DNA from 3 places in the Halochromatium sp. NSM3 genome. Region 1 is predicted to be linked to each of the others. Evidence: predicted binding sites of a transcription regulator. Region 1 holds the regulator's gene; each other region holds the start of a gene.
The links. The regulator sigma-54, encoded in region 1, starts transcription at its own class of promoters, with help from an activator protein. The targets are predictions, from matches to a motif close to TGGCANGNTNCNTGCTT.
Positions count from the first base shown of each region.

Region 2: a site for sigma-54 is predicted at 5,164-5,180, ahead of nifL (nitrogen fixation negative regulator NifL). Genes of this name have one in related genera too.
Region 3: a site for sigma-54 is predicted at 2,571-2,587, ahead of AC54T3_RS06675 (hydrogenase small subunit). Genes of this name have one in related genera too.

Region 1 is NZ_JCAQIA010000002.1:97,940-105,396, forward strand. It holds gene rapZ (RNase adapter RapZ) at 1-349, opposite strand, end outside; gene hprK (HPr(Ser) kinase/phosphatase) at 390-1,370, opposite strand; gene AC54T3_RS01630 (PTS sugar transporter subunit IIA) at 1,397-1,843, opposite strand; gene hpf (ribosome hibernation-promoting factor, HPF/YfiA family) at 1,970-2,347, opposite strand; gene AC54T3_RS01640 (RNA polymerase factor sigma-54) at 2,400-3,887, opposite strand; gene lptB (LPS export ABC transporter ATP-binding protein) at 3,968-4,693, opposite strand; gene lptA (lipopolysaccharide transport periplasmic protein LptA) at 4,693-5,274, opposite strand; gene lptC (LPS export ABC transporter periplasmic protein LptC) at 5,285-5,920, opposite strand; gene kdsC (3-deoxy-manno-octulosonate-8-phosphatase KdsC) at 5,901-6,449, opposite strand; gene AC54T3_RS01665 (DUF72 domain-containing protein) at 6,506-7,207, shown strand; gene AC54T3_RS01670 (ABC transporter ATP-binding protein) at 7,400-7,457, shown strand, end outside.
Region 2 is NZ_JCAQIA010000042.1:3,194-10,650, reverse strand. It holds gene AC54T3_RS14885 (electron transport complex subunit E) at 1-109, opposite strand, end outside; gene rsxG (electron transport complex subunit RsxG) at 199-909, opposite strand; gene AC54T3_RS14875 (RnfABCDGE type electron transport complex subunit D) at 906-2,003, opposite strand; gene rsxC (electron transport complex subunit RsxC) at 1,997-3,595, opposite strand; gene AC54T3_RS14865 (RnfABCDGE type electron transport complex subunit B) at 3,641-4,171, opposite strand; gene rsxA (electron transport complex subunit RsxA) at 4,217-4,792, opposite strand; gene nifL (nitrogen fixation negative regulator NifL) at 5,362-6,975, shown strand; gene nifA (nif-specific transcriptional activator NifA) at 7,031-7,457, shown strand, end outside.
Region 3 is NZ_JCAQIA010000011.1:50,396-57,852, forward strand. It holds gene AC54T3_RS06665 (nickel-dependent hydrogenase large subunit) at 1-322, shown strand, start outside; gene AC54T3_RS06670 (methyl-accepting chemotaxis protein) at 591-2,273, shown strand; gene AC54T3_RS06675 (hydrogenase small subunit) at 2,639-3,760, shown strand; gene AC54T3_RS06680 (nickel-dependent hydrogenase large subunit) at 3,757-5,652, shown strand; gene cybH (Ni/Fe-hydrogenase, b-type cytochrome subunit) at 5,663-6,403, shown strand; gene AC54T3_RS06690 (HyaD/HybD family hydrogenase maturation endopeptidase) at 6,400-7,320, shown strand; gene AC54T3_RS06695 (hypothetical protein) at 7,320-7,457, shown strand, end outside.

The DNA of each region.
Region 1 (7,457 bases):
CGGCATCGGTGAGCGGATGCTTGCGCCGGGTCTCACTGAAACGCGTGACCAGGGTCGGCGTATCGGCATCGAGAAAGATGACCCGAATCCTGATCCCCTTCGCCTCGAGTGCCTTGACCACGCCAGGAACCTGCTCAAGCAATTCGGGACCACTGCGCGCATCGATGCCAATCGCGGTACCGCCGCGGCCATCGCCGCCCTCGGGGCGGGTCTCCTTGAGCCCGAGCGCGAGATCATGCAGCAGAAACAGCGGCAGATTGTCGATGCAGACATAGCCGATATCCTCGAGCGTACGCAGCGCGACGCTCTTGCCGGCCCCCGAGAGACCACTAACGATAATCAGCTCCATAACACCCTCGCGGAAGCCGGCGGCGACCGCGTCGGACGCGCTATTCGGCGGATGGGTTTGGCGTCGTGCATGGGGTGGCCTCATCAATGGAACGGGCTTGTCGCTCGATCAGATCAGCGCTGGCATCATACCCGCGCAGGCGCAGGATCTGATGACGAACAGCGGTCTCCAACAAGACAGCAAGATTGCGCCCCGGGGCGACGGGAAGCGTGATCTCGGGGATCGCAACCCCGAGGATGGTGCGCGAGGTGAGACTGCCGTGCAGCCGGTCCATGCGTGCCAGCGCCTCGCCATCGAGGGAGCGCATGTTGACGATCAAGCTCAACTGCTCGGCTTGCTGAACCGCCCCCTCGCCAAACATCGCCCGCACATTGAGCACGCCGAGTCCGCGCACCTCGAGGAAATCGCGCAACAGCTCGGGACAACTGCCCTGCAAGGTCTCCGGGCCGATGCGCGCCATCTCCGGCGCGTCGTCCGCGATCAGCCGATGCCCCCCGCGCACCACCATCTCGAGCGCGAGTTCGCTCTTGCCGACACCGGGGTCGCCCACCAACAGCACCCCCATGCCCAGCACCTCGAGGAAGACCCCGTGCAAGGTGGTGCGCTCGGCCAGGGCATAGGTCAGGAAATACTGGAGCCGATCGACGATCTCCTCCTCGGAGGTCGGCGACGCCAAGAGCGGCGTACCCGAGCGCTTAGCGTGCGCCAGAAAATGCGCCGGAGGCTCGATGTCCTGAGCGAAGATTACCGCCGCCGGGCGCGCGGCAAACAGGCGCTCAATCGTCTCGCGCGCGGACGCCTGACTCAGATCCTCGAGATGGTGCATCTCGGCGAGCCCCAGCACCTGCAGGCGGTTTGGATGGATGCAGTTCAGCGAGCCGACGAGACTCTGCGCGGCGCCGCCTGGCAGATCGTCGCTGACCAGCGCCAGTGGCTGCGTGGGCATGGGGGTCAGCCAACGCAGGCGCAGGCGCGGTCCAAGCTGCGCGACCAACCCTTGGAGCGTATCGACGGGTGGCATCGGCGTGAACGGATTCAGCGCTGACCTCAGCGCCGCAGCAAGGCCAGCACGGTGCTGGCGTCATTCGCCTCGCGCAAGGCCGCGCGCAAGCGTGGATCACTGAAGCGCTCGGCCAACCCGGCCAAGAGGCTGAGATGGGCCTCGGTCGCCGCTTCCGGGACCAGCAGACCAAAGGCGAGATCGACCGGCCGATCATCCGGCGCGTCGAAGCCCACCGCCTGATCGAGCTGGACGAAGGCGCCCACGGCATCGTCGATACCGGCGATGCGCGCATGCGGTAGCGCGACCCCCTCGCCCAACCCCGTACTGCCGAGCCGTTCACGCTCATTGAGCAGGTCGAAGACCGCAGACGGGGAACAGTGCGGACCTACCGGCGCCAAGAGTTCGGCCAAGGATTCCAGCAACCGCTTCTTACTCGTGACCTCGACACGACAGCGGATACGTGGCTCTGTGATTAACGTCAGGGGAAGCATCAACTGTTGCTCCAAAAGGAATCGGAGTCGCGCGCCATCGACAGGCGCCTCTGCCGTTCAGATAAAAAAAGAGGCCGGAGCCGACCAGCGCGCGTCGGACTCCGGCACCGGCGTCCAGGCGCTCGCTTAGTGCAGCGGCTCCCGCTCGTCGTCGAGTTCGTCGCCAGGCTCGCCGCTGACGGTTTCACCCTCGGCCTGCGTCTTGGTCGATGCGCCGCGATGACTCTGGCGCTTTTCCTTGTACTTCAGGACCTGGCGATCGAGTTTGTCGATCAGCCCATCGATGGCTGCGTACATATCCTCGTGAACCGCATCGGCGAAGACATCGGCCCCATTCATGTGGATGCGGGCCTCGGCCTTCTGCCGCAGTTTCTCGACACTGAGGATCACATGCACTTTGATCACATGATCGAAGTGGCGTTCCAAGCGCTCGAATTTGCTGTCGACGTAGCCCTTCAGCGGCTCGGTGATATCGACATGATGACCCGTCAGGTTGATTTGCATAGTGTCACTCCTGGGTTTGCAAGCGCACCGTAGCGGCACGTGACGCTGACCGCTACAGGCGCTTGCGCTCGTTCGAGGGTGGGATACCCATGGCCTCGCGGTATTTAGCGACGGTACGGCGCGCGACATTGATGCCCTGTTCGGACAGGATGCCGGCGATCTTGCTGTCGCTCAGTGGTTTGTTGGCCGCCTCGGCGGCGACCAGTTTGCGGATGAAGGCACGGATGGCGGTGGACGAGCATTCGCCCCCCGCAGCGGTGCCGACATGGCTGGAAAAGAAGTACTTGAACTCGAGCGTACCACGTGGGGTGTGCATATACTTCTGAGTGGTCACGCGCGAGACGGTTGACTCATGCAGTTCAAGCGACTCCGCAACGTCTCTCAGGATCAGCGGACGCATCGCCTCTTCGCCGTACTCGAAGAAATCGTGCTGCAGCTCGACGATCTTGGCCGCCACCCTCAGCACGGTGTCGTTGCGGCTCAACAGGCTCTTGATGAACCAACGGGCCTCCTGCAGATGCGTCTTGAGGCAGGTATTCTCGGCGCCATTATCGGCGCGTCGAATCAGCTTCACATAGTCCTCGTTCACTCGCAGTTTAGGCTGCGTGTCGGGATTGAGTTCGACCTGCCAACTGCCGGCGCGCTTGCGCACCAGCACATCGGGGATGACGTAGTCCGGACGATGCTCGCTCATCAAGGCCCCGGGCCTTGGTTGCAAGGAGCGAATCAGCGCCAGGGCGCGTCCAAGTTCCAGGTCCGAGAGCTTGGTATGGCGGCGCAGCTCATCGAGATCGTTGCGCGACAGCGCATCGAACAGTTTCTCGCAGATCATCAGCGCGCCGGCCCGATGCGGGGTCTCTGCGGGGAGCTGGCGCAGTTGCAGCAACAGGCACTCGCGCGGATCGCGGGCGCCGATGCCGGGCGGATCGAGGGCCTGGACGGCGTGCAAGACCGCTTCGATCTCATCGCGTTCGAGATCCTCGAGATCCAGCGTCTCCAGAAGCTCGGCGGGATCGAGCCGGAGGTAGCCATCGGCATCAATGGCATCGATCAGCGCCTCGGCGATCAGTCGGTCGCGCGCCCCGAGATGGCCCAGATTGAGCTGCCATTCGAGGTGGTCGTGCAGCGTCTGCGGCCGCGACTGCTGGGCGAACAGGTCGACCTCATTGCCCGAGCCGACCCCGGCCGAGGCCGAAGGACCGGCATACTGCTCGCTGGCTTCGCTGTCGTAGGTATCGCTCCAATCGCTGTCGAGCGGCAGATCATTGGGCAGCGCATTCGACTCGGCCGGAACCTCGGCGTCAACCGCAGCATCGGCCTCATGGCGCTGGCGTTCGCTCTCCTCGCGGGTCTCGGCGGGCGCGCCCTCGCGCTCGGTCTCGCCCTCGTCTGCCGACTCCAGCATCAGATTGGACTCGAGCGCATCCTGGATCTCGCGCTGCAGGTCGAGCGTGGAGAGCTGCAGCAGCTTGATCGCCTGCTGGAGCTGCGGCGTCATGGTCAACTGCTGACCAAGACGGAGCTGGATGCTTTGCTTCATGCCGAGCGTTGATACGAGTGCGAAAGGCTTGATGGAACCTTGAAGTCTAGTCGAAAAGCCTGCTCGACGGCCAAGGTGCTTTACAGCCGAAAATGTTCACCGAGATACACGGCCCGCACCTGCGGGTCCTGCAGCAACGCGGCGGGAGCGCCGGCGGCAATCACCTCGCCGGCGTTGATGATGTACGCCCGGTCGCAAATATCCAGCGTCTCGCGGACGTTATGGTCGGTGATGAGCACGCCGATGCGCCGATCGCGCAAATGGCCGATGATGCCTTTGATATCGCCCACCGCGATCGGATCGACGCCGGCGAAGGGCTCGTCGAGCAGCATGATCTTGGGCTCGAGCGCCAGCGCGCGGGCGATCTCGAGGCGTCGGCGCTCGCCTCCGGAGAGGCTCAGCGCGAGCGAATCGGCAACATGGCTGATGCCCAGTTCATCGAGCAGCTCGTCACAGCGCTGGCGATGATCCTCGCGACTGCTCTCGGCGCGCATCTCCAACACCGCCATCAGATTATCGCGCGCCTTGAGTTTGCGAAAGACCGAGGGTTCCTGGGCCAGATAACTCAGCCCCCGCTGCGCGCGGGCGTGCATGGGCCGATGCGTGATGTCCTCGCCGTCGAGGAGGATGCGTCCGGCGTCGGCGCTGACCAGGCCGACGATCATATAAAAGCTCGTGGTCTTGCCCGCGCCGTTCGGCCCCAGCAGGCCCACCACTTCGCCGGCGTCGACACTGAGGTCGACACCATTGACCACGGCCCGCCGCCGATAGGTCTTGGCCAGCGCGCGCGCCTCGAGGGTCGGCATCATTGCGCGGGCGCCGGCTCGGGCGTGGATTCGGGCTCGAGCCGAATCTTGACCCGCTCATAGCCTTGGGCGCTCATGCCTGCGGTCACGCGCTCGGTGATGCGGTTGTAGACGATGCGGTCGCTGGCGAAACGGTCTTTCGCTTGGATCAGCACCGCCTCATCGATCAGGGTCAGCTCTTCACGCTCGGCCTCGTACTCCATCCGCAAGGCCTGCCCGGTCACCTCGTCCGGGTCATCATCCAAGCGCTGACGATAGCGGACCGGTTGGCCGATGGCGATGATCTTCTTGATCCGGCGGTCAGACTCGTGATGCACCAGCATCTCGTCGGCCTGAATGCGCAGACTGCCTTGGGTGACCTCGACGTTGCCGATGTACAGGCTGGTCAATTGCTTTTCGTCAAACTCGGCGGCATCGGCCTCGATATACATCGGCTGATACTGATCGTCCTCGAGCGCCCACGCGGGCGTCGCGGCCCAGAGCATCAGGCCGAGCGGCGCCAGCCCGAACAGCAAAAGCTCGAGCAGCATAAGCTCAAGCAGCGCAAACAAGCGGGATGCGCGTTGGCGCTGTTGATTCATCGCGTTCACCTCAACCAGCATCATCATCGTTACCCCGCCCCATCCGATCAGCATCCATCCGAGCACCATCCGCCTGCGTATCATCCATCCGCGCGCGCACAGCCCCGAACAACTGGATACGCGTCTCGCCACCAAGCCAGGCCCGCAAACCCTGGCTTGCGCTCAGCCGGTCATGCTCGCGTTCAACCTCGACATAACGCGCGGTTTCGGCGTAGTCGACCTCGGGTAACACCAACAGCTCGCTGGTGCGAAGCTCGATCGGCGCCGACTGTGCCGTTGCCGCTCGCTGCAGTCGCACGTCCTGCTCGAGCAGCACCTCGTCACCGCGCGCATTGATCCATGCTCGCACCGAGCGGGCGTGCCAGCGCAGGGCCGCAGCGTCGAACAGCCTCAGCACCGGCTCATCCAACTCGCTGCTGTCGTCATCAGGGTAGTGGCGAAGACGCACCGCGTCGAGACGCCGATCGGGCAGCCCCTCGGCATCGAGCGTCACCACGCTGAGCCCTTCGACGATGTAGTCTGGACGGCGCTCACCATCGCGCCCCGGCGCCTTGCTGGCGTCGTCTGCCCATTGCAGCCACAATGCCGCGCTGCCGAGCGCGAGCAAGAGCACGGCTAGGCTGAGTTCACGCCTGGTCAGGAACATCGGGGCGCGCGGCATAGCGCTGCAAGAGCGCATCGAGCTTGCCTTGCGCGGCCAGTAATCCCTCGCAGACCTCGCGCACGGCACCGCGTCCGCCAGGCAAGCGCGTCTGCCAATGGCAATGCGCCTTGACCAGCGGATGCGCATCGGCCACGGCCACGGCCAGACCGACCTGGCGCATCACCGGCACATCGACCACATCGTCGCCGACATAGGCCATCTGGGCATGCTCAAGCCCGCAGGCGGCGCGCAACGCCGTGTAGGCTGGAGCCTTGTCGCACTGTCCTTGGTAGACATGCGCCACGCCGAGGCTCTCCATGCGGATGCGCACCACCTCGGAGCGCCGCCCGGTGATCACCGCCATCGCGATACCGGCCTCGCGCAGCATCGTCATGCCATGACCGTCGCGCGAATGGAACGCCTTGTATTCCTGGCCATCATCGCCGAGGTAGAGACTGCCGTCGGTCATCACTCCGTCGACATCGAAGATCACGAGTTCGATCGCCCTTGCGCGCGTGTTGAAGTCGGTCATGTGCTTCTGGCTCCCCCGAGTACCCTCGTGCCCACTCTCCGGCCTATGATACGCGCATGAGCAACGCAACGATGGTGACCGCGCGCGGCTGGTGGGATTTGGCCGATCGCGCCACATTCTACCCGGACGACTTGCCCGAGGATTGGCAGCTGACCTATTTCGCCAACTGTTTTCGTACCACCCTGCTGCCATCCTCGGTCTGGAGCCTGAGCGATGCCTCGCAGGTCGCACAATGGCGCGATGAGGTGCCAGCGGGATTCCGCTTCGTCGCCGAGCAGCCGCGCGCACGGTTGACCGCGCATCCGACTGCTCGATCGACCGCTCCTGCTCGTTCGACACAGGCCGAACCGCCGCTCCAGGCCGCCATCCTCGGGCAGTTGCTCGAACCAAAGCTCGCAGCCTGGCTCGAGCCGGTAGCGTCTCCGCCACGCGTCCCGGCCGACGCCGGCGAGCCTGCGGCCGGCAAGCCCGCAGTGGAGGCCTGGTTTCGCTACCTTGGCCCTGGCTCGGATGCAGGCGCGGACCCGGATTCCGGCTCAGGCTCGAACGCGGGCGAGCCCAACGCCGCCCGCGAACGCTATGCCGTGCAAGCGCCGAGCGCGCTCCACCAAGACCTCCGGGGCGCTAAGCACTGGCTGAGCGCACTGATCCAGCACCATGGCCACGCACCGAGCCTGATTATCCTGGCGCAACCGACCAGCAACAGCCTCAGCGCCTGGCAAGAGCTGCTGGAACTGCTCGGGCTGAGCCAGCGGTGAACCAGCGCTGAGCCTAATCCGCCCTCATCTAGATCAGCTGGGAGCTGGCTTCTCGGCCAGACATGGAACCAGCGCTGGATCAGACAGGCAGAGACCCGTCAGCCAGTAAAGCCGCCTCGTCCTTGACGCTGTGCGGGGAGGTCGCGAGAATGCCCCGCTTTGGATCGCAGCCCGCACAGGGATCAACCATCGATGGAACCAGCTCTGTCCAAGCCCGCAGCCGAGCCAAAGGCAGCGGCCATGGCCACCG
Region 2 (7,457 bases), on a different contig from region 1:
AGAGCGCGAGCATCTGCGCCAGCACCACATTGTTGTCCCAAAGCCCATCGCGGGCGATCCGGCCCCAGGGGGTGCGTTCGCGTGCGGTTTCGTCAAGGTCTGCGGTCATCGCGGAAGCTTCCAGTTAACCAATCAGAAAGGTGACGCCAGACAGGTATCGAGCGCGCCTGTGGTCGCAGTGCTTGGGCACAACAGCCATCATTCGCTGGTCTCGACCGTGATCACGGCAGAAGCCGTCAGCGCATCGCGCTGCGCGGCGAAGGTCTCGAGCCCGCTCTTGACCGCAGCGACCACCGCGCGCGGGGTGATGGTCGCGCCGCTGAATTGATCGAAGACGCCACCGTCTTTCTTTACCGCCCAGCGTTCGGGTGGCGGGTCGGTTAGATCGAGGCCATTGAACGCGGTGATCCAATCGTCGCGACTGATCTCGATCTTGTCGCCGAGGCCGGGTGTCTCAGTGTGCGCCAGCACCCGCGCGCCGAGGATGCGCCCATCGGCGCCGATGCCGAGTAGCACGCGGATCGGGCCGGCATAACCCTGACCGACCGTCTCGAAGGCGACTGCGGTCACGTCCAACCCCTCCAGCGCGCGGTAGACGGTGATCTTGTCGTCGCCATTGCGGCTGCGGCTTGGGCCCTGGCTCTGGCTCTGGCTCTGGCTCTGGCTCGAACTCTGGCGCGGAATCATCAGGGGATTCGCGAGCAGGTCGTTATCGTGCCGCTCGGGCGGGATCACCTGCTCGAGCGAGGCCCGCAAGTCCTCGGCCTCACGCTGGGCGATCGGCCCCTTGGTCAGCAGATTGCCAACCACCAGCAGTGCCGAAGCCGCCAGCGCGAAGCCGCCGAGCAGCAGCGTCTGATAACCGACGCCATCGCGATCGAGTTTAGGTAAGGTTCGGCTGATGTTCATCGCTTGCGCTCCGCAGCGGCATCCCCGGCCACCGGCAGCGGTTGCCCGCGCCGATCGCGACCGAAGATGCGTGGCTTCAGATAATGATCGATCATCGGCGTCGCCGCGTTCATCAGCAGGATGGCAAAGGCCGCGCCCTCAGGATAGGCGCCGAAGGTGCGGATCAGATAGATCAGCAGTCCAATGCCCGCGCCAAAAACCGCCTGCCCCAGCCGCGAGACCGGCGAGGTAACCGGATCGGTGGCGATGAAGAACGCGGTCAACAGGGTCGCGCCGGCGAGCAGATGCAGCAGCGGGCCGGCAAAGCGGGTCGGGTCGATCAGGTGCAGTAGGCTCGCCGGCAGTGCGACGCCGAGCAGCACCGCGACCGGGATCACCCAGTCGATCACGCCCTTGCGCAGCAGGAACAGACCGCCGAGCAGCAGCAACAACGCCGAGGTCTCGCCGAGGCTGCCAGGGATGCCGCCGAGCAGCGCGCCGAGCGGCGGGAACAGTGCCGGCATCGCCGTACTCAGATCGCCGCCCTGCTGCAGCGTCAGATCGACCTGGCCGAGGATCGAGGCGCCACTCATCGCATCCCAGGGCGCAGCCAGCCCGTCCAGGCTGATGGTTAGTGCATCGCCGATGCCCGGCGTCTGCGCGAAGAACAACGGTTGTGGGCCGACCCACTGCGTCATCTCCAGCGGAAACGAGACCAGCAGCACCACCCGCGCCACCATCGCCGGGTTGAACAGATTCTGCCCGAGCCCACCGAACACCTGCTTGCCGACGATGATGGCAACGAAGGCGCCCACCACGCCGATCCACCAGGGCGCCCAGGGCGGCAGGGTCAGCGCCAGCAGCCAGCCGGTGAGTAGCGCCGAGCCATCCAGCAGGCTCGGCTTGAGCGGCTTACCCGCCAGGATCAGCGCCAGCGCCTCGAACAGCAGCGCGGCGCCCAGCGTCACCGCGAACAGGAAGATCGACGGCCAGCCGAACTGCCAGAGGCCAAGCAATGTGGCTGGCAGCAATGCCAGCATGACCAGTCGCATGGTGCGCTCGATGCTGACCGGCGCATGCGCATGCGGGCTGGCGACCAGTGCTGAGGCTAGCATGCGTCCACCTCCTCGACTGCCTTGGCCAGAGTCGATGCTACCGCTCGCTCTCGCTGACTCTCGCCTTGCTTGTCGGCTTGCCTGTCGGGTCGCTTTTCGTGCTGGTGCTCAGCCTGAATTGCCGCCTCATTTGCCGCCTCATCAGCCCGCTTCTTCGCATCCGCCTCACGCTTGCGCTTCGCCATCGCCTCACGCTTGGCGCGCTTCTGCGCCTCTAGCCGCTGCGCGCGATGCTCGGCCAGACGCTTGGTTTCGGTCTGCTTCTGCTTGGCCCGACCGCGCGCGGCCAACTCGCCCTTGGCATGATTGAAAAACTGCACCAGCGGCAGATGCGCCGGGCAGACATAGGCGCAGGAGCCGCAGCCGATGCAATCCATCAGTCCGTTCGAGACTGCAGCATCGAGATCACCGCTGCGCACCTGGGCGGCCATACCCAGCGGCAATAGCCCGCACGGGCAGGCCTGCACACAGCTGCCGCAGCGGATGCACGGCCCTGGCTCGCGCAGGCCGGTCTCGGCGGCGGTCAGCGCCAGGATGCCATTGGTGCCCTTCATCACCGGCACCCGCAGCTCCGGGATTGGCTGGCCCATCATCGGCCCGCCGGCGATCAGCCGCGCCGGCTCTTCGCGGAAGCGGCCGCAGTGCTCGACCAAATCCTCGATCTTGGTGCCGATCAGCACCCGTAGATTCTTCGGCGCGCTGATCGCCCCACCGGTGACGCTGATCACCCGCGAGACCAGCGGCTGACCGAACCGCAGCGCCTCATGCACGGCAAAGGCGGTCGCTGGATTGTGTACCACCACGCCGATATCGGCGGTCAAGCCACGGGCTGGCGTCTCCTTGCCGGTCAGGGTCTGCACCAGATGCTTCTCCGAGCCCATCGGATAGCGCATCGGCAACCGAACCACTTCAACCCCATCGAACTCGGCTGTGGCTTGCTGCATCGCCGCCAGCGCCTCGGGCTTGTTGCCCTCGATGCCGAACAGGATGCGCTCGACGCCAAGCGCGCGCGCCATGAGGCGTGCGCCATCGACGATGGCCTCGGCCTGCTCGCGCATCAATTGATCGTCGCAAGTCAGATAGGGCTCGCACTCGGAGCCGTTGATGACCAGTGTCGAGAGCGAGTAGCGCTTGCCGAGACCGAGCTTGACCGCTGACGGGAAGGTGGCCCCGCCCATCCCAACCACGCCGGCATCGGCGACCCGCTGCGCGATCTCGGAAGGCTCCAGCGCGAATGGATCAGCGACACCTGCGATACGTTTGTGCCAACGATCCTTGCCATCCGGCTGCAGGGTGATGGTCCGCACCGAGAGGCCGGACGGATGATTCGCCGGATAGAGTCCAAGCCCGACGATGCGGCCCGAGGTCGGCGCATGGATCGGCGCCGAGACCGCGCCCTGCGCTTGGGCGATGCGCTCACCCTTGGCGACATATTGGCGCCGCTGCACCAGAGGATTGGCGATCGCGCCGATATGCTGCTGCAGCGGGATGTGAAGCAGCTTTGGCATCGGCAGCGCCTCGATGGGTCGGCCGGCCGAGAGATCTTTGCGATCCTCGGGATGGACACCGCCGCGGATGGTGAATAGACGCATGGGGACTCTCTCGTCAGGAGCGGACGGATCGTGATGGATGCGCTGTCAGCAGCAGGCCAACGGATTCGGCCACACCCAATTGCTCGGCGTGATCGTGGCGGGACGCATCTCGATGCACTCGGTCGGACAGACCTCGGCGCAGTCCCTGCAGCCGACGCAGGCATCTTCAAAAACCGCGTGAATCTGATCCTTGGCGCCGACGATGGCATCGGTCGGGCAGCGCTTGAAGCACTTGGTGCAGCCGACACAGAGCCGTTCATGCACATAGGCCACCTGCGGCGCCTGCTCGGCAACGGCGCTCAGGTCCACCGACACGCCGAGCCGTTGCGCCAAGGCCTGTGCCAATGCCCGACCACCAGGCGGACAGAGGGTCACCGGCGCCTTGCCTTCGGCAATCGCCACCGCCGCCGGCGCACAGCCTGGAAAGCCACACTGACCGCACTGCGAACCCGGCAGTAGCTCCTCGATCTCGGCCACGAGCGGGCTCTCCTCGACCTTCAAAAACCGCGCGGCGACACCGAGCAGTGCGCCGAGCCCCAGGCCAAGGGTGGTCAAGCTCAGGATTGCAGAAACCATGATGTCGACATGCTCCAGGATAAAAGTCAGTGATCAATGCGTACCTCAGGCCAGCCCCGCAAAGCCCATGAAGGCCAGCGACAGCAGGCCAGCGACGATGAAGGCGATCGGCGCCCCGGCAAAGGTCGCTGGCACCTGCGCCAGTGCCAGCCGCTCGCGCAGCCCGGCGAACAACACCATCACCAGCGTGAAGCCGAGCGCCGAGCCGAAGCCGTAAAGCAGGCTCTCGACAAAGCTGTGTTGCTCCTGCACATTGAGCAGCGCGACGCCCAACACCGCGCAGTTGGTCGTAATCAATGGCAGAAAGATGCCGAGCACCTGATAGAGCATCGGCGAGAGTTTGCGCACCATCATCTCGGTGAACTGCACCACCGCCGCGATGACCAAAATGAAGGTCAGGATGCGCAAAAAGCCGATCTCCAGCGGCTCGAGCACCCAATGCTCCAACAGCCAACTGGCCGCAGCCGCCAGGGTCAGCACGAAGGTGGTTGCCAACCCCATGCCAAGCGCGGTATCAAGCTTCCCGGAAACGCCCATGAACGGGCAGAGGCCGAGGAACTTGACCAACACCACGTTGTTCACCAGCGCGGTCGCGAGGATCAGCATCAGAGACTCGGTCATGGGGCTTCGGCAAGGCTCTCCGGCAAGGGCGGTACGCACGCGGCCAAGACCGCTCGCACTCAGGACTGAACAGGCATAAAGCAAATCCGATGCCAGCGCTGAGCCTGCAACGCCATCAGCGAGACAGGGAATCCGCAAACAGAACCAAACCGGGCCGGAAAACCGTGCTAAAACGGGGCCGTTGGCAACACGGCCCCGGCCCTCGCCGGGCCTGCGCGTGCCATCGAGACAAGGGGGGACTGTCGCGGACGACACAGCCCGCATGCTGCAGCGCAGCACATTGTCGCAAACCCGACAAGGCTTGCGGTTTCTCGCGTTGATGAATGGGCCTGTCGCCGAGCAAGCGGCGGGATGGACGCGCCGATGTATAACGGCACGAATCCTGCTTAAATTACGATGCCAACCTAAGGCGATTGAACGGGCGGCACCACAACGACAGGTCACGAGAGAGGAGAACCCCCATGGCTCAATCATCCTCGGAGAGCAGCGCATCGCGCTCGCTGAGTCCGCCGGGCACGTCCACGTCGAGCCCCCGGTCAGATCCTGCATCGGAGAACGCACAGCCGCTAGTGCGCAATGCGATTGCGGCCTTCTTGCGCCAGCCACCCGAGGGCACGCCGCCCGAGGTGCTCACGGCCCTGTGCCTGATGGCCGGCGATGCCTCAGATCCACTGCCGCCACGCCTCTACTTCGAGACCGTCGAACAATCACCGGTCGCGATCTCGATCACCGATCCAAACGCCAACATCCTCTACACGAACGCCGCCTTCGAGCATCTCAGCGGCTATCTTCGCGACGAATTGCTCGGCAAGAACCAGTCGATCCTCTCCAGCAACGCCACCCCGGACAGTATCTATCGCCAACTCTGGCGCACCATCCAGCGCAAGAAGACCTGGACCGGCACCCTGGTCAACCAGCGCAAGAGGGGTCATGAATATCTCGCCGAACTGGTCATCTCGCCGGTGCTCGATAGCAGCGGCGAGATTGCCTATTTCCTCGGCATGCATCGGGATGTGACGCGCGAGCATGAACTGGCGAGCGCGCTCAGGCAGCAGAAGACACGCATCGAGAACGTGCTCGATGCCGCACCGACGGTGATGGTGCTGCTCGACGCCGAGGGCGAGATCATCCTCGACAACATGGAGTACAAGAAGCTGTTCGGCGACCTACGCGGGCGCGAACCCTTACCGCTGATCCGCGCCGCGCTGCGCCAACAGGCCGGCTTCGACCCCATCGAGCGCACCGTCCCCGCCAGCGGCGACGGCGAAGACTTCAAGAACATCGAGGTCAGCCTAGAGGTCCCCGGCAGCCTTGGACCACGCTGGTTTTCGTGCTCCGGCACCTGCATCAGCGAGCAGGACGGCAGCGCCCGCAGCTATTTTGGTCGCGGCAATCGTGGCGATGCGCGTCTGTTGCTACTCGCGACCGATGTCACCGCCCGCCATCGCGAGATCGAGCGCGCGCATCTCGAGCATCTGCGCGCACGCATCGCCGAGCAGCGCCTCGCCCAAGGCATGCGTGAAGCACTCGCCGCCGCGAGCTACCAGATCCAAACCCCACTCAACCTGTTGCGCGCGGCGAGTGCCATGTTCGCCAGCGGTGCAGGTACCCTTGAAGGCTTCGCGCCGACCCTGGCACAGATCACCGAGGCGAGCGAGCAAGCGCTCAAGACCCTGCAAGCGGCACTCCCGGATGAGATCATCGAGGCCGGCGTCAGCGTCAATGTCAACGAACTGGTGCGCCATGTGCTGGCACTCGAGACCGATGCTCTGCTGTCCTCGGGTGTCACCGTCGACTGGCGTCCCTCGCATGTCCTGCCCGAGATCACTGCGCGCCAGACCGAGCTGCGCTCGCTGTTCAAGAACCTCATCGACAATGCGCTGCAAGCCACGCGCGAGGGCGGACGCAGCCAGCGCGAGCTGCACATCAGCACCCGCGCGCTCGAGGACGCGGTCGAGGTCTGCATCCAGGATAGCGGCCCCGGCTTCCCGAGCGGCGATCGCTACAAGGCCTTCGAGCCCTTCTATATTGGCTGGCGCCAGCGCCGCGGCCGCGCCGGCATGGGACTGCCACTGGCGCAGGAGATCGCCAATCAACACGGTGGTAGTATCGAGATTGACCCTGACTATAGCGATGGCTGCCGCCTCCTTGTGACCTTGACCAACGCCTTGCCCCGTGACTAACTCAGCCCCCGCGCCGATAGACGACAAGGATCGACCAGACGCGCCACGCCCGGAGATGCGCCCAGATGCCCTCTCGGACACGCACCAGGATTCGCAACGCGCCGACCTGCTCGAGGCGCAGCTCGCCGCACTCTTCGATGTCAGCCGCATCCTGAGCCGTTCACTACAGTTGCGCGAGACCCTGCGCACGGTGCTCCAGACCTTGCACGAGCGTGGCAGCCTCTACCTGGGCATGGTCAGCCTGCTCGACGAAGAGTCCGGCGATCTGCTGATCAGCGCCCTGCACGATGACGACGCCGCCCCGTTCGAGAAGGTGCGTTATCGTCGTGGTGAAGGCGTCATCGGGCACATCCTCGAAACCAACCGCGAGTGGCTGCTGGAACGGGTCAGCGACGAGCCGCGCTTCCTCGACAAGCTCGGCATGTTCGAACGCAATCTCCCCTTCATCGGCGTGCCGATTCGCATCGGCGATGGCCCCGCCG
Region 3 (7,457 bases), on a different contig from region 1:
AGCCTGGGTGCGCGCCCTGCGCCCAGGCGAGCCCTTCTGCGAGCCGGCGCGATTGCCGGACGAGGGTGAGGCGGTCGGCCTTACTGAAGCTGCTCGCGGCAGCCTTGGCCATTGGCTCCAGGTCCGCCACGGGCGCATCCTCAACTATCAGATTATCGCTCCCACCACTTGGAACTTCTCACCGCGCGACGCGCGCGGCGTTCCAGGACCGCTCGAGCAGGCCCTGGTCGGCGCGCCGATCCGACCGGGCGAGCAGACAGCGATTGCCGCGCAGCATATCGTGCGCTCGTTCGATCCTTGTATGGTTTGCACCGTTCACTAACCGCTAGCCTGGGTCTGCGTCGGTAGTGCCATCTCCCCTAGCTGACGAGTCACCATCCCGGCCCGGACATGCGGGCCTTCAGATGCGCGAATACAGGTACTCAGACTCGTCGGACGCACGGAAACACCCCGAGAGCGTCTTGACCCCGGTACACGGCAACGAGGCCTACGAGATCCGCGCCCGCGCCGCCGCAATCCGGGGAGAGCCATAATGCACCCTATCTCGGCGGCTAAGTTCCGAGCTTAAATGGCTTTTGAGAGGCTAATTCATGCTAATAAACATCCACCGGATCAGCGTCAAGTATGCCAGCGCCTTCATCGGCGTGGCGCTGTCGCTGCTCATTGTCGTCGTCGCCAACTTCTTCCTCGTCGAATCGCTCAAGGGGCGAATGGTCGAATTCAGCACCACCTTCAACCAAGCCATCTCGAACGTCCTCAACGCCGATCGCGACCTCTATCAAGCACGGCTAGCCGAGATGGAATACCTGCGCGCCGCGCCGGACACCGACAAGGCACAGAGCGCGCGAACCGACTATCGGGAGAACGCCCAGCAGGCCTTCGATCGCATGCAGGACTTCAAGACGCTGATGGCCGGTTATCCCGATGTCGTCGCCAAGCTCACGGCATTCGATGGGCTTTTTGAAGCCTGGTCGCAGCACTCCAGCCGCGTGTTCGAACTGCAGGCGGCGGGTAACAGCGCGGCGGCAACGACACTCTCCGACGGCGCCTCGCTGCAGGCGTTCGGCGCCTTGCGTGAGGTCTACAACTTGGGCGGTGAGGCGGCCGACGCCAAGGTCGCCGAACTCCAGGCCCTGTCGCTGGCACAGATCAAGACGCAGCGCTGGATCATCGGTCTGTTCTCGCTGGCGGTGTTTTTCGCCGCGACGACCCTCGCCCTGCTCGGGCCGCTGCTGATGTCCCGAGCGATCCGCGCCGTCACCGCGCGGATCAAGGATATCTCCGAGGGCGACGGCGACCTGACCGCGCGTATCGACTCGTCCCGCCGTGACGAGATCGGCGAGCTGGCGAGCCAGTTCGACGACTTCATCGCCTACATCGACTCGACCCTGAAGGCGGTGCGCACCAGCACCCAGGGCGTGAGCATTGCGTCCGACGAGATCGCCAGTGGCAGTGTGGATCTCGCCACTCGGACCGAACAGGCGGCTTCCAGCCTGCAGGAGACTTCGGCGTCGATGGAGCAGATCTCGGCGACCGTCAGCAACACCTCGGAAGCCGCCATGCAGGCCAGTCAACTGGTCAACTCGACGGCCGACGTCGCCCGCGAGGGTCACAAGGCGATGCAGCAGCTGGAGCGCACCATGGATGAGATCAACACCTCGGCCTTGGCGATCAGTGAAATCATCGGCATGATCGACGGCATCGCCTTCCAGACCAACATCCTAGCGCTCAACGCCTCGGTCGAAGCGGCCCGTGCCGGCGACCACGGCCGCGGCTTCGCGGTCGTCGCTCAGGAAGTTCGGACCCTGGCCAGCCGCTCCGGCGAAGCGTCGAAGAACATCCGCGAACTGATCGATACTTCGGTGGCCCGCACTCAGTCCGGCAATAAACTAGTCAAGCACACCGGGCAGACCATGGAACAGATCGTCTCGAGCATCGAGCAGGTCACCGACATGATCGGCAATATCAGCGCCGGCACCAAGGAGCAGAGCCAGGGCATTGGCCAGGTCAACGCCGCCGTCAGCGAACTCGACACCATGACTCAGCACAACGCGGCGATGGTCGAACAGCTCAGCGCGGCGTCCAGCGAGATGCGCAAACAGGCCGAACGGCTCAACGCTCTGATCGGCTCGTTCCGCCTGAGCGGCGAGACGCCCGCTGCGACGCCAACCGCACGCTTGGGGCGACCCAAGCAGGAATCGCCCGTTACGCCTCGTCCGACGGCGCGGCGTTCTTCCACGTCGCCGGCCGAGGACGAATGGGCGAGCTTCTAGGAGCTACGCGGCACGAAGCGTAGCGCTGCCGGTTAGCGCGCTCGCTCAGCATCAGTTCGTATTCTGATTCGCCAAGTAGTTGGTCATCGCCTTCTTGGAGGTGTTGGATGATGCGGTTGCTGTTCAGGACGATAGGCTCTCTTGGTGATCAGGAAGATGGCGAGGATGACGACTTGAGGCGCTCTGTATAGAAAGTTTTCAATTTGGCGTAAACCGTAAAGAATGTTATCGATCTAAAAGTTGATCGACCGCAATATTGTATGCATAAGATATTGGTTTTTAAGTAAGTTTTAAAGCTGGCCCGGCCCCTGCATTGACAATTGTCAGTGAGAAACCCGAGGGGACCGAAAGAGGGCCAAGCGCCGATGCCAACCACCGAAACCTTCTATGAGGTGATGCGCCGCCAGGGGATTACCCGGCGCAGCTTCATCAAATACTGCAGCCTCACGGCGACCGCGCTCGGCCTGGCGCCGAGCTTCGCCGGCAAGATCGCCCATGCCATGGAGACCAAGCCGCGCACGCCGGTGCTCTGGCTGCATGGGCTTGAGTGCACCTGCTGCTCCGAGTCCTTCATCCGCTCCGCCCATCCGTTGGTCTCGGATGTGGTGCTGTCGATGATCTCGCTCGACTACGACGACCTGATCATGGCCTCGGCCGGGCATCAGGCTGAGGCCATCCTCGAGGAGATCACGCACAAGTACAAGGGCAACTACATCCTCGCGGTCGAGGGCAACCCGCCGCTGAATCAGGAGGGGATGAGCTGCATCATCGGCGGCCGGCCGTTCCTCGAGCAGTTGCAGGAGGTGGCCAAGGACTGCAAGGCGATCATCTCTTGGGGCAGTTGTGCCTCCTGGGGCTGCGTGCAGGCCGCGCGTCCGAACCCGACCCAGGCGACGCCGATCGATCAGGTGATCCGCGACAAGCCGATTATCAAGGTGCCCGGCTGTCCGCCGATCGCCGAGGTGATGACCGGGGTGCTCACCTACATGCTGACCTTTGAGCGCATCCCGCAGCTCGACCGCCAGGGCCGGCCGGTCATGTTCTACGGCCAGCGCATCCACGACAAGTGCTATCGGCGGCCGCACTTCGATGCCGGCCAGTTCGTCGAGGACTGGGACGACGAGGGCGCGCGCAAGGGCTACTGCCTGTACAAGATGGGCTGCAAGGGTCCGACGACCTATAACGCCTGCTCGACGGTGCGCTGGAACAATGGCGTGTCCTTCCCGATCCAGTCTGGCCATGGCTGCATTGGCTGCTCCGAGGACGGCTTCTGGGACAAGGGCAGCTTCTATCAGCACGTGACCGATACCCACGCCTTCGGCGTCGAGGCCAATGCCGACAAGGTCGGGCTGGGCGCGGTCGGGGTGGTCGGCGCCGCTATCGGTGCCCATGCCGCCTATTCGGCCGTTCATCGCGCCAAGCAGCAACAGCACGAGCCCAGCCCTTCCAATCCGGCAGATTCCACCCCGGCAGGTGACGACCGATGACCGCGACCCCGAATATAACCCAGAGCCAGCCTCAACCGCATAACCAGAGTGAGGCCGCCGCCCAGCCCGAAGTCCAAGACCAAGCTCAAGCGCCGGCCCAGCCGCAGATCCAGACCCCGAACGGCTTCAGTCTCGACAACAGCGGCAAGCGCGTCGTCGTCGATCCGGTGACCCGGATCGAAGGCCACATGCGTTGCGAGGTCAACCTGGACGAGAACAATGTGATCCGCAACGCGGTCTCGACCGGCACCATGTGGCGCGGGCTCGAGGTGATCCTCCGTGGCCGCGATCCGCGCGATGCCTGGGCCTTCACCGAGCGCATCTGCGGCGTCTGCACCGGCACCCATGCACTGGCCAGCGTGCGTGCGGTCGAGGATGCGCTCGGCATCCCGATCCCGGAGAACGCCAACTCGATCCGCAACATCATGCAGCTGACGCTGCAGGCGCATGACCACCTGGTCCACTTCTACCATCTGCATGCGCTCGACTGGGTGGACGTGGTGGCCGCGCTGAAGGCCGACCCGAAGGCGACCTCGGCGCTGGCGCAGTCGATCAGCGACTGGCCGATGTCCTCGCCCGGCTACTTCCGCGACGTGCAGAACCGGATCAAGCGTTTCGTCGAGTCCGGGCAGCTCGGCCCATTCATGAACGGCTACTGGGGCAATCCGGCCTACAAGCTGCCGCCCGAGGCCAATCTGATGGCGGTCGCGCATTATCTGGAGGCGCTCGATTTCCAGAAGGAGATCGTCAAGATCCACACCATTTACGGCGGCAAGAATCCGCATCCGAACTGGTTGGTCGGCGGCATGCCCTGCGCGATCAATGTCCACGAGGTCGGCGCCGTCGGCGCGGTCAACATGGAGCGGCTGAATCTGGTGTCCGGCATTATCGACCGGACTATCGATTTCATCGATCGCGTCTACATCCCGGACCTGCGCGCGATCGCCTCCTACTACAAGGACTGGACCTACGGCGGCGGTCTGAGCAGTCGGGCGGTGATGTCCTACGGCGACATCCCGGATCACGCCAACGACGATTCGGCCAGCAACCTGCTGCTGCCGCGCGGCGCCATCATCAACGGCGATCTCTCCAAGATCCACGAGGTCGATCTGCGCGACCCGGAGCAGATCCAGGAGTTCGTCGACCACTCCTGGTTCCGCTACGACGACGAGTCCAAGGGGCTGCACCCTTGGGACGGTGTCACCGAGGCAAACTATCAGCTCGGCCCCAACGCCAAGGGCACCTCGACCCGCATCGAGGCGGTCGACGAGGGCGCCAAGTACTCTTGGATCAAGGCCCCGCGCTGGCGTGGCCATGCGATGGAAGTCGGGCCGCTGGCACGCTACGTCATCGGCTATGCGCAGGGCAACCCGGAGTTCAAGGAGCCGGTCGACAAGCTGCTCAAGGATCTGGACCTGCCGCTGAGTGCGCTGTTCTCGACTCTGGGACGCACCGCCGCGCGCGGACTCGAGGCCTCTTGGGCGGCGCACAAAATGCGCTACTTCCAGGACAAGCTGATGGCGACTATCAAGGCCGGCGACACCGCGACCGCGAACACCGACAAATGGGAGCCAAGTCGCTGGCCGAAGCATGCCAAGGGCGTGGGAACCGCCGAGGCCCCGCGCGGCGCGCTCGGCCACTGGATCGTGATCGAGAAGGGCAAGATCGCCAATTATCAAGCCGTGGTGCCGACTACCTGGAATGGCTCTCCGCGCGATCCGCAAGGGAATATCGGTGCCTTCGAGGCGGCGCTGATGAATACGCCATTGGCCAAGGCCGATGAGCCGCTCGAGATCCTGCGCACCCTGCACAGCTTCGATCCATGCCTGGCCTGCTCGACGCATGTGATGGCGCCGGACGGCCAGGAAATGACCCGCATCAAGGTGCGTTAGGAGGTTGCCGATGAGTACCACATCAGAAGACCTCCTGAGCGAGAAGCGGCGCCAAAAACGCCGCGCTGGTATCCCGGTCACCAAACGCACCGCAGTCTATGTCTACCAGGCGCCGCTGCGGGTCTGGCACTGGGTCAACGCGCTCTCGATCACGGTGTTGGCCGTCACCGGCTGGTTCATCGCCAACCCGTTGCCGACCGTCACCGGCGAGGCGAGTGATCACTTCGTGATGGGCTATATGCGCTTCTTCCATTTCGCCGCCGGCTATGTGTTCGCGTTTGGCTTCCTGTTTCGGATCTACTGGGCCTTTGTCGGCAACCGCTACTCGCGGCAGCTGTTCACCCTGCCGTTCTGGCGTCGCAGCTTTTGGAGCGAACTCTGGCACGAGGTGCGCTGGTATGCATTCAAAGAGCCCGAGCCGCACAAGTACTATGGGCACAATCCGCTCGCGCATCTGTTCATGGTCGTCATCATCACCGTCGGCGGCCTGGTGATGATCGTTACCGGCTTCGCGCTCTATTCGGAGCAGGCCGGGCTCGGTAGCTGGCAGGACGAGCTGTTCGGCTGGGTGATCCCGCTGGTCGGTCAGAGTCAGGACGTGCGCATCTGGCACCATTGGGGCATGTGGGTGATCGTCGTCTTCGTGATGTTGCACGTCTATACCGCCATCCGCGAGGACGTGATGTCGCGTCAGAGCCTGATCAGCACCATGATCAGCGGCTGGCGGATGTTTAAGGATGACCGGCCATGAAGAAAGTGGTGAGTGCTGAGTGGGGAGTGGGGAGTGATTCCGGTGGAGCGCTGGCTCAGGAGCCGCGTGTGCTGCTGCTTGGGATCGGCAATCTGCTTTGGGCCGATGAGGGCTTTGGCGTGCGCTGTATCGAGGCGATGGCCTCAAGGTATCGCTTCGGGCCGAATGTCACCTTACTCGACGGTGGCACCCAGGGTCTCTACCTGGTCGATCAGGTGCGCGCGGCCGATGTACTGGTGGTCTTCGATGCGGTCGACTATGGCTTGCCGCCGGGGGCGCTGAAGCGGGTCGAGGGCAATGCGGTGCCGCAGTTCCTCGGCGCCAAGAAGATGAGCCTGCATCAGACCGGCTTCCAGGAGGTCCTGGCGCTGGCCGATCTGCTCGGCGACGCGCCTGACCGTCTGCTTCTGATCGGTGTCCAACCGGTCGAGCTAGAGGACTTTGGCGGTAGCCTGCGGCCCGAGATCAAGGCGGCGCTTGACCCGGCTATCGAGATGGCCCTGGATTATCTGGCCGAGCTTGGGATCAGGCCGCTCGGAGATACTGCATCGGCTGCGGCTGCCGATGCGGTTGTTGGCGCAGCTGCGGGCGCTAGCGCTGGTCCGATTGCCTCAAGGCGCATGGGGACCGGTGCCCATTCGGCGAAAGCTGAGGCCTGGTCTGCTATGGGTCAAGATGTGCGACCAGATCTACCACATCCAGCGCTGGATCTCGCCGCCTATGAGTTCGGACGGCCGCCGCCGGAGCTGGCCTGTCGCACCGGTGATGAACGGTTGCTGGCAAGGAGGATCACGCCGAGCACAGCGGACTTGGCCCATCCGAGCGAGAGCCAAACAGGGTGCCTGAGCCCTGATCCGTGCGTCGGGCCGAGCGCAGGCTGGACGACTGAACCGATCACAACGGAAAGGATGAACTAATGCTCGCACCTCTGATCGATGCCTTGACCGAACGTCATGGCCTGCCGCAACTCGGGGGCGATGATGTCGAGGCCTTCATTGCACGCGATGGCCATCATCTGCTGTTCATCGCCGGCGATCCGGCCAAGTATCCAGAG